DNA from 2 places in the Lysinibacillus louembei genome. Region 2 is predicted to be linked to the other one. Evidence: predicted binding sites of a transcription regulator. Region 2 holds the regulator's gene; the other holds the start of a gene.
The links. Region 2 encodes LexA, which represses DNA repair genes until DNA is damaged. Its sites were predicted from a motif close to CGAACATATGTTCG; they were not measured.
Positions count from the first base shown of each region.

Region 1: the regulator LexA is predicted to act here: its motif matches at 1,894-1,907, upstream of R6U77_RS13830 (DNA polymerase IV).

Region 1 covers NZ_CP137624.1:2,774,062-2,781,773, reverse strand. Annotated here, with positions in the region: gene rnz (ribonuclease Z) at 1-600, opposite strand, end outside; gene R6U77_RS13830 (DNA polymerase IV) at 613-1,848, opposite strand; gene R6U77_RS13825 (DUF4003 family protein) at 1,954-2,898, opposite strand; gene R6U77_RS13820 (cupin domain-containing protein) at 2,949-3,461, opposite strand; gene R6U77_RS13815 (DUF1648 domain-containing protein) at 3,531-4,037, opposite strand; gene R6U77_RS13810 (chemotaxis protein CheW) at 4,125-4,610, opposite strand; gene R6U77_RS13805 (M20/M25/M40 family metallo-hydrolase) at 4,625-5,737, opposite strand; gene R6U77_RS13800 (hypothetical protein) at 5,807-6,781, opposite strand; gene R6U77_RS13795 (acyl-CoA carboxylase subunit beta) at 6,978-7,712, opposite strand, start outside.
Region 2 covers NZ_CP137624.1:3,682,127-3,689,838, reverse strand. Annotated here, with positions in the region: gene R6U77_RS18490 (5' nucleotidase, NT5C type) at 1-352, shown strand, start outside; gene R6U77_RS18485 (DUF2339 domain-containing protein) at 539-2,629, shown strand; gene R6U77_RS18480 (prepilin peptidase) at 2,738-3,490, shown strand; gene R6U77_RS18475 (gamma-glutamyl-gamma-aminobutyrate hydrolase family protein) at 3,586-4,278, shown strand; gene lexA (transcriptional repressor LexA) at 4,672-5,292, opposite strand; gene yneA (cell division suppressor protein YneA) at 5,580-5,915, shown strand; gene R6U77_RS18460 (YneB family resolvase-like protein) at 5,915-6,571, shown strand; gene R6U77_RS18455 (DUF896 domain-containing protein) at 6,671-6,907, shown strand; gene tkt (transketolase) at 7,034-7,712, shown strand, end outside.

The DNA of each region.
Region 1 (7,712 bases), 910 kb from region 2:
TGCAGGTGCTGTCACATCCGTGCTATAAATGATTTCCCCTGTCTCAAGCACGATATCTTGTCCTTGCTTTAATTTCCCAAGCAATGGACCTTTTGGGACACCAAGGGCAAGCGCCTTTTCCATTAATAGTTCACCTAACAATGGCTTTTGCTCAATGCGATAGCCAAAGCATGGAATAACGTGTGCTAACAGCTTTGCATGGACGATAAATTGCTCGTCCTCAAAGACGATACCTTCTGTTACTTCTACATAGGCAATTGGATAGGTCAAATGCGTTCCTGTCAAAGCAAGTGTTGCCTCCACCCAGCTTTGCAAGCCTTTTGGTCCGTAAACTGTTAACGTATCCTCCCCACCTAGAAATGAACGTGAGCTAAGCAGTCCTGGCAGGCCAAAAACATGATCGCCATGCAAATGGGTAATAAATATTTTTTCGATTTTGCGTGGCTTAATCGTCGTATGCAAAATTTGATGCTGTGTCGCTTCACCACAATCGAATAACCAAATTGTGCCGCGCTCCTCCAATAGCTTCATGGCAATTGCACTCGTATTGCGCTCCTTTGAAGGCATACCTGCGCCTGTTCCTAAAAAATGCAACTCCATATACTGTGCCTCCTATTCTTTGAAATCATCTAAAAAATCTTTACTGAAGCTTGTATTTGCTTGATATTTCCCTTGTGCTGGCGCTATCATACCACGCTTAATGACATCTTTGCCAAATTTGCGTTCAAGCTGCTGCATCAATTCTACAATTGGTTCATCCTTAATTTGCTCCTCATAATCAAATAAACCGAGCTGCTGTGTCATATGCTGCTGATCCGTCACATTCGATACAGTAACACCGAGCAAGCGAACAGGTGATTCATCCCAATGCCTCGTAAATAATGCCCATGCAATTTCAAATATATCTGCTTCATTTGTCAGCGCATTTTTAACAGATTTACTACGCGTTTGATTGTGCCAGTCCGCATCGCGAATATAAATTGTCACGGTTGTTCCAGCAAGTCGCTTCGCTTTTAAGCGTTCTGCTACTTTTACACTTAGTTTTTTTATAATGTGCTGCAATGCTTCATAATCTGTTTCATCACGCGGCAATGTTGTTGAATTACCGACGCTTTTTGTATCATAAATCACATCTGGATTGACTTCACGACGATCCTCTCCATTTGCCTTCGCCTTTAAACGCTCTCCATTAATACCGAGCAGCTGTCGAATTTTATGCACCTCGATTTTGGCGAGCTGTTCAATCGTTGTAACACCAATTGTTGCAAGTTTATTCGCCGTTTTCTTTCCGACGCCATGCATAGTAATGACAGGTAATGGCCAAAGCTTTTCAGGCACATCACGTTTGCGCAAAATCGTAATACCCATCGGTTTTTTCATATCTGAAGCCGTTTTCGCTAAAAATTTATTTGGTGCCACACCGAGCGAGCATGGTAGCTTCAATTCTGTATAAATGCGTTGTTGAATTTCCTCAGCAATTTCCATCGCATGTCGCTTTGTACATAAATCGCTAATATCTATATAGCTTTCATCAATAGACACAGGCTCGACAAGCTCCGTATATTCGCGTAATAGCTTGAAAAATTGCTTAGAGGCGTGGCGATAGCGCTCAAAGTTTGGCGGCAACAGGATGAGCTTTGGACACAGCTTTTTTGCCTCATACACAGTCATTGTTGTTTTGACCCCATAGGCACGTGCTTCATAGGAGCATGTAATAATAATGCCGCGCCGCTCCTTCGGGTTCCCTGCAATCGCAAGTGGCTTGCCCTTCAAGCTTTCATCAAACACCTGCTCCACAGATGCATAAAAACAATTCATATCAATATGTATAATGACACGGCTCGCCATTTGCCACACCTCCCTTTTCTCTATTATACGCAAAAAAACGAAATACGAACAGTTATTCTAAAAAAGAGGTTATTGAGAAAGTAATGTTCCTCAATAACCTCTTGATTACTCACTGCCCGAAGAAGCATTCACGGCCACAGCTGCGCTTGTTGCCATAAGCGCATATTGCATTTGAAGCAGCAATTCCAACGACACAACTGACAATAATTCATTTGCCACATTCGGTAAATATTGCTGTACTGCGATGCTTAATGCCTGCTCTGTATGCCATTTTGCATATTTTTGGCTACTCAATAACTCATAAAATGCAATAATTTGCTGTAATTGCTCATCATTGATTTTTGCCAATGCTAAAAAACCAAGTTGAATATAATGTGACGGTCGTACTTTAATTTTTGCCTGCTCGATTTGCTGTTTAATTGCTAAGATGTATGGCACGAGTTGTTCATTGTAGTCAATACCTACAGTTGTTAAAATTTGTGACAAAGCTTGTAGCTCATTGCCTTGCGAAAATTTTTCCGTACGAAGCGCATCATAGTAGCGTCGCATCGTGTTAGCACGTATTTCCATATTACTATCGTCTAAGCCAAATAAAACGGCAATCGGCACATCATCATAGGATGTTAAAAATTTATGTTTTTTACGCATTTCACGATATAGTAGCTGTGCACGCTCAGCTTGTGCCTCTTTATTTTCACTTGTTAAAAATAATGCGGCAATCGTTGTGTACGATGTGTTTGGAAATTTTACTTTATGCAAAATATCCACATTGCTTAACAATGTACGAAGTGCGTCTTCTTTATTCGGCTCACCTGCCAATTGCATTGCATAAACATACTGCACTAAAACATTTGTCCGCAATGTTGAAAAGAAGCCTGTTTCCTTTTTGATTACTGCAATTGCTTGTTGTAATTCATCAATGTTAACCTCTTGCTGTCTCGCTGTATAGTGCGATGCCATTAGTAAAACAATTGGCTTGCCGACCGTCCAGCCTACAAATTTTTCAATTTTCCGATAGTTCTGCTCGAATTGTTGAAGTGTTTGTTCCATCTTTAGCACCTTCCTTTGTTATTTTATACGTAGAAAGGTGCGAAAAGGATTCATTTTTTCTGTTCATCCACCGTGCCAAAACGATGCTCTGGCGGGGCATAAACCGAAAATAACTTTAATGGACGTTGACCAATATTAATGATATTATGCCATTTTCCAGCAGGTATAAAAATGCCATCTCCCGGATTAACCATGCGTTCTACTTCTGGATGATCTCTGCGGTCACCAATGCGCACATAGCCTTGCCCTTCCTCAATATAGAAAAATTGATCTGTCGCTGGGTGTCGCTCTGCACCAATATCTTCTCCTACACGAATATTCATTAAAGTTGTTTGTAAATGCTTTCCTGTCCAAATTGTCCGACGAAATGCTTGATTGCGTAATGTCGCATTGTGCAAATTCACTACATAGGGAGATTTCCCATAATCTCTTATTGATGTGCTATCATGGTGATGCTGTCCATGCCATGGATAGCTTGGCTGCATTGGGGGTTGTGGGAGCATTGGATGATACGGATATTGCTGCATCGGATTTTGTGCATAATAATAGCCGTTATAATACACTTTTTAGCCTCCTCTAAATTGTCAACTTGCCCTATGCTATGCGGAAAGCTGTACAAATGTCCCAATTCTTTATTGAACTCTCGCCATTTTAATTATTCCAGCAAATATGATAATAAAAAGTGACGCAATAAGCACAATAAAAGCAGTTGAGTTGAGCAATAGCCTTTCTTGTTGTGCCATTATCACAATTTCATAAGTAATATAGGCAAAAAGAATCGCGCATACATTTTTTGTGTAATTGATTATTCTTTTGCTTACTTTATAAAATTGCTCAACATTTGCTTCATTGATGCGGTCAGGATAATTATGCAAATGTGGCTTATTTTCTACAATTTGCAAGCCGATAAATAAGGCAATATTAATTACTGGTAATAGCAACATTTCGTACTTAGAGCCCCAGCGGTCAATTTCACCAATGCCATTGAAATGCATTGGCACTTGTGCAGGTAAGCTTGACCAATTCCATGCGATAAATATCAGGGAAAATAATATTGCCATGCACCCGATTATATTGGCTATTTTCCCTGTTGTTGAGCTTGGAAAATTTATTTTCGGTCGGTACGGTTTTGTCAGCATGTTTTCCCCCCCTCTCCCTATTACTTCCTACCTTCTATACTATTTAAAGCATAAAAAAGTTTCAGCTATTAGCAAAAAGCCGATGCATCACGCATCGGCTCCCTTTTCATCTTCAAGCATTTTATGCATATAGGCAATAATTTCGCGAATCCCCTCTAAGGAATCCACTAAAATTTTTGGATCAACACACGTAATCATGCGATTTTCTAAATTGGCAACGGCTGTGAAATATTTTGTTTTTGCGTAATTCACCAAGCCAATTTGCTGTAATTCATTTTCGCCAAAGTCTAAAATTTCCTTGGCATCTGTTACGACAAGTCCATAATTCACCACATCTGTATTTAATACAATAATACGCACTAAATCCCCTGTGCTTGGTTTATCGTATAAAATTCGCTGAAAATCAATCACAGGTATTAATTCGCCTCGAATGCGCGTGAAGCCTAGTAAATAGTTTGGCAAATGCGGAATTGGTGTAATATGCTCAAGCTTTTCAATTGAGACAACTTGCCCAACTGGTGCTGCATATTCTTCATTGCCACAGCCAAACACGACTGATTTACGAAAATCCATTAATTTGCCCTCCCTTATTTCGTTGTTTGCTTAACAACTTCGACTAATAAGTTTGCAAGCTTCTCTAATTCAGCAATTGGCATACGCTCGTTTGTCGTATGAATTTCCTCATAGCCGACTGCAAAATTCACCGTTGGAATGCCGAAGCCTGAAATGACGTTGGCATCGCTACCGCCGCCTGATGCAAATAATGTTGGCTCATCACCGATTACACGCACTGCTGCCGTTGCTACTTGTACCACTTTATCAGCCTCTGTTACACGGAAGCCTGGGTACATTAATAATACTTCGACCTCTGCACGTCCACCTAATTCACTCGCTACACGCTCAAAAGTTTCCTGCATATGTGCTGTTTGAGCATTTAATTTTTCTTCAACAATTGAACGTGCCTCCGCTAAAATATATACTTCATCACAAACGATATTTGTTGCTTTACCGCCTTCAAAGCGACCGATGTTTGCTGTTGTTTCAAAATCTAAACGACCTAGCTTCATTTCGGCAACTGCCTTCGAAGCAATAGTAATCGCTGAAATCCCTTTTTCTGGTGCGACACCAGCATGTGCAGATTTTCCGAAAATTTTCGCATGCACCTTTGCTTGGAATGGTGCAGCTGTCACGATATGTCCTACTTTCCCACTACTATCAACCGCAAAGCCATATTTCGCAATAATGTGCTCAGGATTTAGCTCTTTAGCACCAACTAGACCGCTTTCTTCACCAGCTGTAATGACAAATTGAATTGTGCCATGTGCAATATTTTCTTCTTTTAAACGGCGTACCATTTCAAATAGAGCGGAAATTCCTGCTTTATCATCCGCTCCTAAAATCGTCGTGCCATCTGAATAAATATAGCCATCCTCACGCACCTCAGGCTTAATACCAACACCCGGCACAACCGTATCCATATGGCATGTGAAATAGATTGGCTCTACATCTAATGTTCCAGGTAATGTGGCAATAATATTGCCTGCGCCATGTCCGTTACGTGTATGTGCATCGTCCTGTACAACATCAAAGCCAAGCTCCTGTAGCTTTGCAACTAAAACAGGTGCAATTTTTTCCTCATGCTTTGTTTCAGAATCGATTTGTACAAGCTCTAAAAATTCATTAACTAAACGATTATTCATAGTTGAAAACTCCTTGTTATGTAAGTTATTATTGAAAATTCACACTAATCTTATTGTACGTCTCCTTGTTCAGAAAAACAATGACTCATCTTCTGTCGCAAAAATAATTTCGCGCTGCTTAGCGATATCTTTTTCTTTTTCTAGTAAATAGTCTAGCTTATTTTCAAGCATTAGCTGCGTGTTGGCTACGTCATCTTGTACCCGTTTCAATTGCTCAATTGCCGTCGCAATTTTCGAATGAATTGACCAAGCTGAAAAAATATCATCGAAGAAGTAATCTGCAAATTTAACAAAGCCATCGACCTCTACTGCAAAAGCTTTATGCTGCATATTTTGTACATCAAGAAGCTCGTTGTGGTAGCGTTGTAAGGCCATCTGCGCCTTATGAATATACGCCTCTGAGTGATTTAATTTTTCATGCTTCATCGCCGTGGCAATCAAGCCACCACCTAAAAAAGTATCCCATGTGGAATAATCTTTCGCCTTGACTAAATTTTCAAGTGCATCCATTAAAGTGCGCATTGCCGTTGCACCAGCTTCCTGTGCCTCCACAATTTCCTTTTTCAGCTGCTTTACATGTAGCTCCTGCTCTAGCAAATCATTCAATTTCTCCGCCTGCTTTGGTGCATGCTGCATTAACCATAGTTCCTTTTGTCTCGTTATTTTTTTAAATTGCTCAGCAATTGTTGCTAAATCTTCTGCTTGAATTTTGCTAGTTAAAGTAGCCAAATCCTGCTGTAAATCTTCATGCATCAACTGACTTTCAATTAATTTTAATTCCTGTGTTGCGACAACGCCAAATTGCGCTTCCATTTTTTCATCATATTTCCCTGTCCATTTTTGAAAAAGCTGAAGAAAGGAAAACTGCTCCAACTTATTTAATCGCTTCTTTGCCTCAATTAATTGTGCCTCATAGCCTTCGATTTCACGCTGTGCACGGCGCATTTGCTTTTCAATTGCCTGCTTTTGCTTTGTTAATTTTTCAATCGCTCGCAAACGCAATTGGTAGTCGCTATATTGCTGCTGTAGCTGTTGCCATTCCATGCTATCGCCCCCTTGCTTAATTTTACCATGCAGTTGTTGGGAAGTCGCTGATATATGTGTGAAACTCGCCGATATATTTGAAAAACCGCTGATATCTGCTCAAAAGTCACCGATATATCCTTGAAACCCGCTGATATAATTCAACATTGCTAATCAACATAAAAAAGCTACCCCAAATTGAGATAGCTCGTTTTTCTTATAGCGGAATATTGCCATGCTTTTTATATGGGCGATCCTCATGCTTTGTTGATAGCATGTCAAGTGCCTGCATTAGCTTAATACGTGTTTCACGTGGGTCAATGACATCGTCTACCATGCCGCGGGATGCCGCAACATATGGGTTGGCAAACTTTTCTTTATACTCTTCGATTTTCGCTGCACGTGTTGCTTCTGGGTCGCTTGATTTTGCGATTTCACCTGCGTGGATAATGTTGGCTGCACCTGCTGCGCCCATTACGGCAATTTCTGCGTTTGGCCAAGCGAATACTAGGTCAGCGCCAATTGCCTTAGAGTTTAAGGCTACATATGCACCTCCATATGCTTTACGTAAAATAACCGTGATTTTTGGTACTGTTGCTTCTGAATAAGCATATAAAATTTTCGCACCGTGACGAATGATACCACCATGCTCCTGCTTAACGCCTGGGAAGAAGCCTGACACATCCTCGAATGTAATAACAGGTACATTGTAGGCATCGCAAGTACGAACGAAGCGTGCTAATTTATCTGATGAATCGATATCTAAGCCGCCTGCTAAAAACTTCGGCTGGTTACATACTAAGCCAACCGATTCACCCGCAATACGAGCAAAGCCGACAACAACGTTTTTAGCGAACTCCTTTTGCACTTCCATAAAGGAGCCTTCATCGACAACTTGCTCCACTACTTTGCGCACATCGTAAGATTTCGTTTGGTCGATTGGCACAACGTC
Region 2 (7,712 bases):
AGACTTAGAATTATTGGACCAAGATGCGATTGAAGTGGTGAAAAATTTGCAGGAGCATTATGATATTTTTATTGCAACAGCTGCAATGGAAGTTCCAGGCTCATTCAATGCGAAATACGATTGGTTAGAGCGTTATTTCCCATTTATTAATAAACAAAATATCGTATTTTGTGGCACGAAATCAGTTATTCACACAGACTATTTAATTGATGATAGCCCATATCAGCTAGAAGCATTTAAAGGTACTGGTATTTTATATTCCATGCCATATAACCAAACAACAGAAGGCTTCATTCGAATGAACAATTGGAAGGAAATCGAAGCCTACTTCCAAGAACAGCTTATAAAATAAAACAGTCATTGATTGTCAAAAAGTAGGTTAGTCTGCTTTTTTGGCAATCTTTTTTGTACCGTATACATTTTCCTACAGCTTACACTTAATCCCCTACTTTATTCTTAATTTTCACGCGATTCGACAGAAAGTTCGTCATAGCTTCTATAAGCATGTGATAAAATGTATAAAAGGTAGGTGGGATGAATGGAAAGAGAATGGCAGGAAAGAGTCGAACGGCTAGAGCAAGAGGTTGCACAGCTACAGGCAGAGGTAGCAAAGCTTAAGCATGGTCACGAAAAACCGTATGTAGCACCTAAAACAGAAGAAAAACCTGTTATCTTTACAAAGACACAAGCTGTCATAAAGCAGCCTGTCGAAAAAGCTATAAGTGAAACGAAGGCACCTGAGATAGTAGCGAAGCCGACAAAATCCTTTGAGGAGCGTATAACAACTATTTTACCGAAGCTGTTTATGGTTATTTTAGTGCTAGGTATTTTATGGGGGCTAAAGCTAGCAAGCGAATTCGGCTTCTTATCAGATACAGTGAAAGTTATGATGGCTTACATCGTATCAATCGCTATCGGCATTTATGCATGGCGCCTTGAGAAGAAAAAAGAAGAAGTGACAGCAATGGTCATCTCTTTATACGGTGGTTCCTTTATTATTGGTATATTGGCGACTGCAGCAGGGGCAATTTTATATGAAATATTCGCATTAACGGTGGCACTTGCTATTGCACTACTATATATCGCATATGGGGTTGCCATTAGTTATTTAAAGGGGAGTCAGGCATTAACAACCTTTGTTGTATTTACATCTTTACTTTTACCTTATTTGCTAGAATATATGGATTTTGAAAAAGTATTTATTTTAATTTATATTATACTGATTTTTGGAGCCATTCAGCTCGTTATTTTACAGCATCAGCAACAAATTGCCCTTTATATTGCTATGATTTTTTCACTATTGGCAATACAAATTATTTGGTTTACACAATACAATCAAACACTGTACTTTGCATGTAGTATCATCATTCTGTTAGCGCTATTTTTGAATAGCTGGTGGCAGCTATTTATACGTAGCGAAAGATGGAAGGTTATACAAGAAGGTGCATTGTTTAGCGTTAGCAGTTTTGTGCTATTGCTTTTTAATATTTTTATTTTAAATGAGCCATATCAAATAGGTTATTTATTTATTATATTTGTACTTTATGTAATCATGGCCTTTATCGCACATAAAAAGAGCGAGCGTCATGTTTTCGATATTGCGGCGACAATTGCATTACTATTAACATTTAATATGGTGATGACGTTTGATTTTGCACAAGACTATGATCGACTCGCCTATGTTTTATCAGCTCTTGCAGGTATGATGTTAGCAATACGCTTGCGAGCATCGCTAATGAAAATTACGTATTCAACTATTTTATTTATGATGGCATTTGCTTTATATGCAACGACAGATGTACGACCATTTTGGTATGTAGAAAATATAGCGATAATTGTCCTTATTGTAGGTCTAGCCCTTGCTTATATTTATGCGAAAAGACCAAAGGAAGAGCTGATGCGCTTTGAACGGGGGTTAGCTAAGTACTATGCAATGGATGTCATTGCAGCAAGTATTATTTTCTTCGTTATTCTGTATATGGCAAAGCTTGATTTTGCTTATATTTCAACAACATCCCATATTCCGTATATTGTCTTTAGCTTAACCGCTATTGCCCTGCTTGTTGTTTTAATTATGGATAACCGTTGGCTCGGCATTTTTGCACCAGCATTACTCATTGTTTGCTACTTTACGCAAAGCTTGGCATTACTTACATCAGGCACTATGGATAATACGCATAGCGTATTGCAGCTTGTAACGCGTAGCATTTTCATTTTAACGCTCATTGCACTGCTTGCTGACATATATAAAGAAGGACGTATTTATCAAAAGTGGAAAAGGTTCATTGAAAAATATATTGAAATCTATATAAATGTAGGTATTATTCTAACACTATTGCATTTCATTAATCTTGCATCCTATTTATACGCGATTGACCTATTTACATGGGGTATTGCAATTATGATGAAAACATTGATTCTCTTTGCAGCAGCAAGCCTAACAATATTGTTAGGAAGAAGGCGACAATGGAAAAAGGTTACAGCAACAGGCTTTATTTTATTATTAATCGCAATATTTAAGCTTATTTTCTTTGATTTAGCCACATTAAACCTGTTAATTCGGGCAATTCTCTTTATGATCATCGGTACAGCAGGAATGTTGTTGTCGGGGAGATTAGGGAGGAAGTAAGAAGCTGTAGGGAATGTAGAATTTCTATATTTCCCTACAGCTTTTATTCCTTTATATGGTATGATAAAAAAGTAAAACGACTATTTTAATGATGTAGGTGAGTACAAAATGACAATTATGTATCTGTTTTTCTTTTTGTTATTAGGACTGATACTCGGTTCTTTTTATAATGTTGTTGGCTTACGTATCCCCAAAAACAAATCTATTATTTTCCCTCGAGCTTCCTGTTCAAACTGTCAGCATACTTTAACAATCATTGAGCTAGTCCCAATATTTTCGTATATTTTATTGCGTGGGAAATGTCGCATATGCAAAATTCGTATTTCCCCAATTTATATGATAATTGAGTTCTTCACAGGCATCCTCTTCGCATTTTCTTATTACCAACTAGGTTTTTCAACAGAGCTATTTGTTGCCTTGCTCTTCATTTCACTTTTAATGATTATTACAGTTTCCGATATTGCCTATATGCTAATACCGAATAAAATTTTGTTATTCTTTTTACCTTTACTTATTTTAGGACGTATATTATCGCCCCTTACTTTATGGTGGGATAGCTTACTTGGCGCAGTGATGGGCTTTGGTCTATTATTGCTTATTGCAGCTGTATCGAAGGGTGGTATAGGAGGAGGCGATATTAAGCTATTTTTCTTAATTGGTCTTGTGCTTGGTACAGTGAGTACATTGCTTACACTTTTTTTAGCAGCGATGATTGGGATGCTATTAGCTATTATCCAGTTAAATTTATATAAAAAAGATCGCAAAACACCAATTCCATTTGGCCCATCTATTGCATTGGCAAGCATTATCATTTATTTTTATGGCAAGCAAATAATGGCATGGTATATGCAATTGCTTTAAAAATAGGTTTTTGAATTATCTAAAAATTACGTTGCTCACTGCAAATAACTAGCATATGATAATAGTAATAACTTACAAGTGAGGAGAATGTAATAATGAAGCCAATAATCGGGGTAACGATGCATACAGGGGATAAAAAACTAGAAATAAATGAAACATACATACAGTCTGTAGAGCTAGCTGGAGGAATTCCTTTATGCATTCCACATCTCGATGCATATGACGTGGAGCAAGTATTAAATAAAGTAGACGGTCTACTATTAATTGGGGGACATGATGTCAACCCGCAATTATATGGGCAAGAGCCGCATCAAAAGCTAGGTATGTTTCATACAAAACGAGATAACAGTGATTTAGCCATTGTACAAAATGCCTTTCAGCGCAATATGCCGATATTGGCAATATGTCGCGGTCATCAAGTATTGAATGTAGCATTTGGCGGTACGTTAATTCAAGATATTCCATCACAATCGGAGCAATCAATTGCACATGTGCAAGCTTCTTTAAGAGATGAGGCAACACATACAGTTAAAATTAATGGAGAAAAGCTTCATGCTATTTTTGATGTGGAGCAAGTCCGCACAAATTCCTTCCATCATCAAGCAATTGATCAGCTAGGAGAAGGATTAGTCATTGCAGGTGTTGCAGCAGATGGCATCAACGAAGCGGTTGAGCATGAAGGACATCCATTTTGTATTGGGGTACAATGGCATCCAGAGGCAATGGCACCATCTGGTGATGAGCATTCTATTAAACTTTTTAAAGCATTTATTGAAGCATGTAAATAATAAAAAGGTATATGGGTGTCTGAAAAGAGGTATATTAAACCTCCTTTTCGGACACTTTTGCTGTTTTGTTAAAATATTTGCTGAAGTACAGCATCCACTAATAGAAGATAAATTTCATAGGAAATCGCCAATTTTATTTAAAAATCCACGAAAATCATGCTATTAATTATTGAAATGGGCTATTTTTGAGAAATTATCAATCATTGTTGAACATGCACATTTTTTATTTGTTATATAAAATAGCATTAATTCCTCACTAGCAAGCTTTTTAGTGATTTTTCTTCATATTCATTTAACCTCAAATATTCTTCTTTATTTCCACAATGTAATGATTCGAAAGCTATGCTAGCTAAAAAGCGGAGCTGCCCAAAGATGGGTAGCTCCGCTTTTCATTTATTGGATTTTACGATATAGTCCAACAACATGACCTAAAATCGTTACTTGATTCACTAAAATTGGGTCCATTGAAGAGTTTTCAGGCTGTAAACGGAAATGCGTTTTTTCTTTATAAAAGCGTTTAACCGTTGCTTCATTATCTTCTGTCATTGCTACTACGATATCACCATTATTGGCTGTCGATGTTTGTTTTACGATCACATAATCTCCATCTAGTATACCTGCTTCAATCATTGATTCACCCATAATTTCAAGCATAAACAGTTGATCTTCAGCAGAGCCATAGGAGTTAGGTAACGGGAAATATTCCTCGATATTTTCGATGGCAGAAATAGGAAGTCCAGCTGTTACTTTACCGATTAACGGGACATGGATAACACCTTGTTGTTCAATATCATTATCGCTAGTATCCAAAATTTCAATTGCACGTGGCTTTGTTGGATCACGTCGAATAAGTCCCTTGCTTTCTAAGCGAGCTAAATGTCCATGCACAGTAGAACTCGATGCTAAACCGACTGCTTCTCCGATTTCACGAACTGACGGTGGATAACCTTTTGACTTAACCTCTTCTTTAATAAAAGCTAAAATTGCTTCTTGGCGTTTTGATACTTTTGTCAACTCACTCACCTCTTTTAATTTTTAGTAAAATATCCTGCCTCTCTAAATATAAAGAGAGGGAACTATAGTTAGTCTTGCTCAGCATATGTAGAAAGCCTACTGAACTAAAATAAAGCCTTAAATAACACATAATTGGTAGAACAAATTTTCTTGTTTTTAGTATAACAAAAGAGAAAACAGAAAGCAAACGTTAGTTCGAAAAAAATATTGACAAGAAACGTTTGTTCGTTTTATTATAAGAACATATATTCCGAACGGATATTCTGTTTATTTAGGAGGAGTTAAATATGAATTGGTTGAAAAAAAATAATTATATTGCAATTTTTGTTGCATTTACGCTGTTTGTCATTTCAATACTAGTAATTACAGATGAAGAAATTGAACAATATGAGGAAATTGTTATTGCTCATGGAGATACGCTATGGTCTTTGGCCGAACAATATCGAGGCAAAATGTCAACAGAGCAATGGATTGGCTTTGTGAAAAAAACAAATTATCTTACGGATGAAAAAATAGTAAGTGGACAGCAGTTACTAGTTCCAATAGAAAAGCGTTCGATCATTGCAAATGCAAATCAATTAAGTGAGGATAGCCATTCGCGTGAAGTGGCGAATAAAAACTAATGGTTAGACAAGCGGCAGTTATATATGCAAGAGTTAGCACTGAGAAATCAACACAGCATACATCTCTTGCAAGGCAAAAAGAAGAGTTAAAAACATATGCCAACAAATTAAATTACAATATAGTAGCAATATTTGAGGATCAGCAGAGTGGCTTTGATGTGGAGCGTGAAGGATTATTAGACATGCTAGATTACATGAAAGTAAACGATATTAAAGCATTGTTTATACAAGATGAAACACGATTAGGGCGTGGCAATGCTCGTGTAGCTGTATTGCATCTTTTACAAAAGCAGGGTGTGTCTGTTCTAACCTTAAATGATGCTGGACCTATCTCATTAAATGAAATGGATACAATGCTGCTAGAAATTTTAGCAATAGTAGAGGAATATCAACGTAAGCTACATAATGCTAAAATTCGACGTGGCATGCGCCGTGCAGTCAATAACGGCTATCGTCCAGAAAATAATTTAAAGAATAGAGGCAATATCGAAGGACGCGAACGAATTGATATACCGATTGAGGAAGTTATAAAGTTGCGTACAAAAGGCTTCACGTTCGAAGAAATTGCTACAACATTGAGAGGGTTAGGCTTCGATGTGAGTAAAGCAACAGTTCATCGTCGCTTTAAGGAATATCAAGAAGAACATGATATGTGAGTAGTTTGTTCAAAACGTAAAGCGCAAGGTAAATCACTTGCGCTTTACGTTTTTTTCTCATACCTTTGTAGTATGGAGTTTTAGAAAGGTGAGAAAAATATGTTATCAAAACAAAAATTAACTCGAATTAATGCACTCGCAAAAAAAGCGAAGGAAGGTACGCTGACAGAGGCGGAAGCCAAGGAGCGTACAGCACTTCGTAAAGAATATTTAGACACATTCCGTGCAACGATGCGTGATACGATCGAGCATGTAAAAATTGTTGATCCAGAAGGCAATGATGTTACACCAGATAAAATAAAAAATATTAAAAAGCAGAGAGATTTTCCAAATTAATTTTATACAAAATAACACATTTAGTATGATGAATTTCAAAGAAAACAGCTACTAACCATTGTTTTCTTTAACGTTCTTGACTACACTATAAAAGTAGACTATTTAGCACGAGAAAGGATGTCAAAAATGACTCAAACTCCGGATCAACTTGCAATTAATGCAATCCGTACATTATCAATTGATGCAATTGAAAAAGCAAATTCTGGCCACCCTGGTTTACCGATGGGGGCAGCTCCAATGGCTTATACACTATGGACAAAGCATTTACGCCATAATCCACAAAATCCAAATTGGTATAACCGTGACCGTTTTGTATTATCTGCTGGTCATGGCTCTATGTTACTTTATAGCTTATTACATTTAGGTGGCTATGACTTACCGATGGAAGAAATTAAAAACTTCCGTCAATGGGGCTCATTAACACCTGGTCACCCAGAGTATGGTCATACTGCTGGTGTTGAAGCAACAACTGGACCACTTGGACAAGGGATTGCAATGACTGTCGGTATGGCAATGGCTGAAGCACACCTTGCGGCTAAATACAATAAAGATGAGCATAAAATCGTAGATCATTACACATACGCTTTATGTGGTGATGGGGATTTAATGGAAGGTGTAGCTGCTGAGGCGATTTCATTAGCAGGTCACTTACAATTAGAAAAATTAATCGTACTTTATGATAGCAATGATATTTCATTAGATGGCGAATTAGGCATGTCGTTTTCAGAGAATGTCCAAAAGCGCTTTGAATCATACGGATGGAACTATTTGCGTGTAGACGATGGAAATGATATTTCAGAGCTAA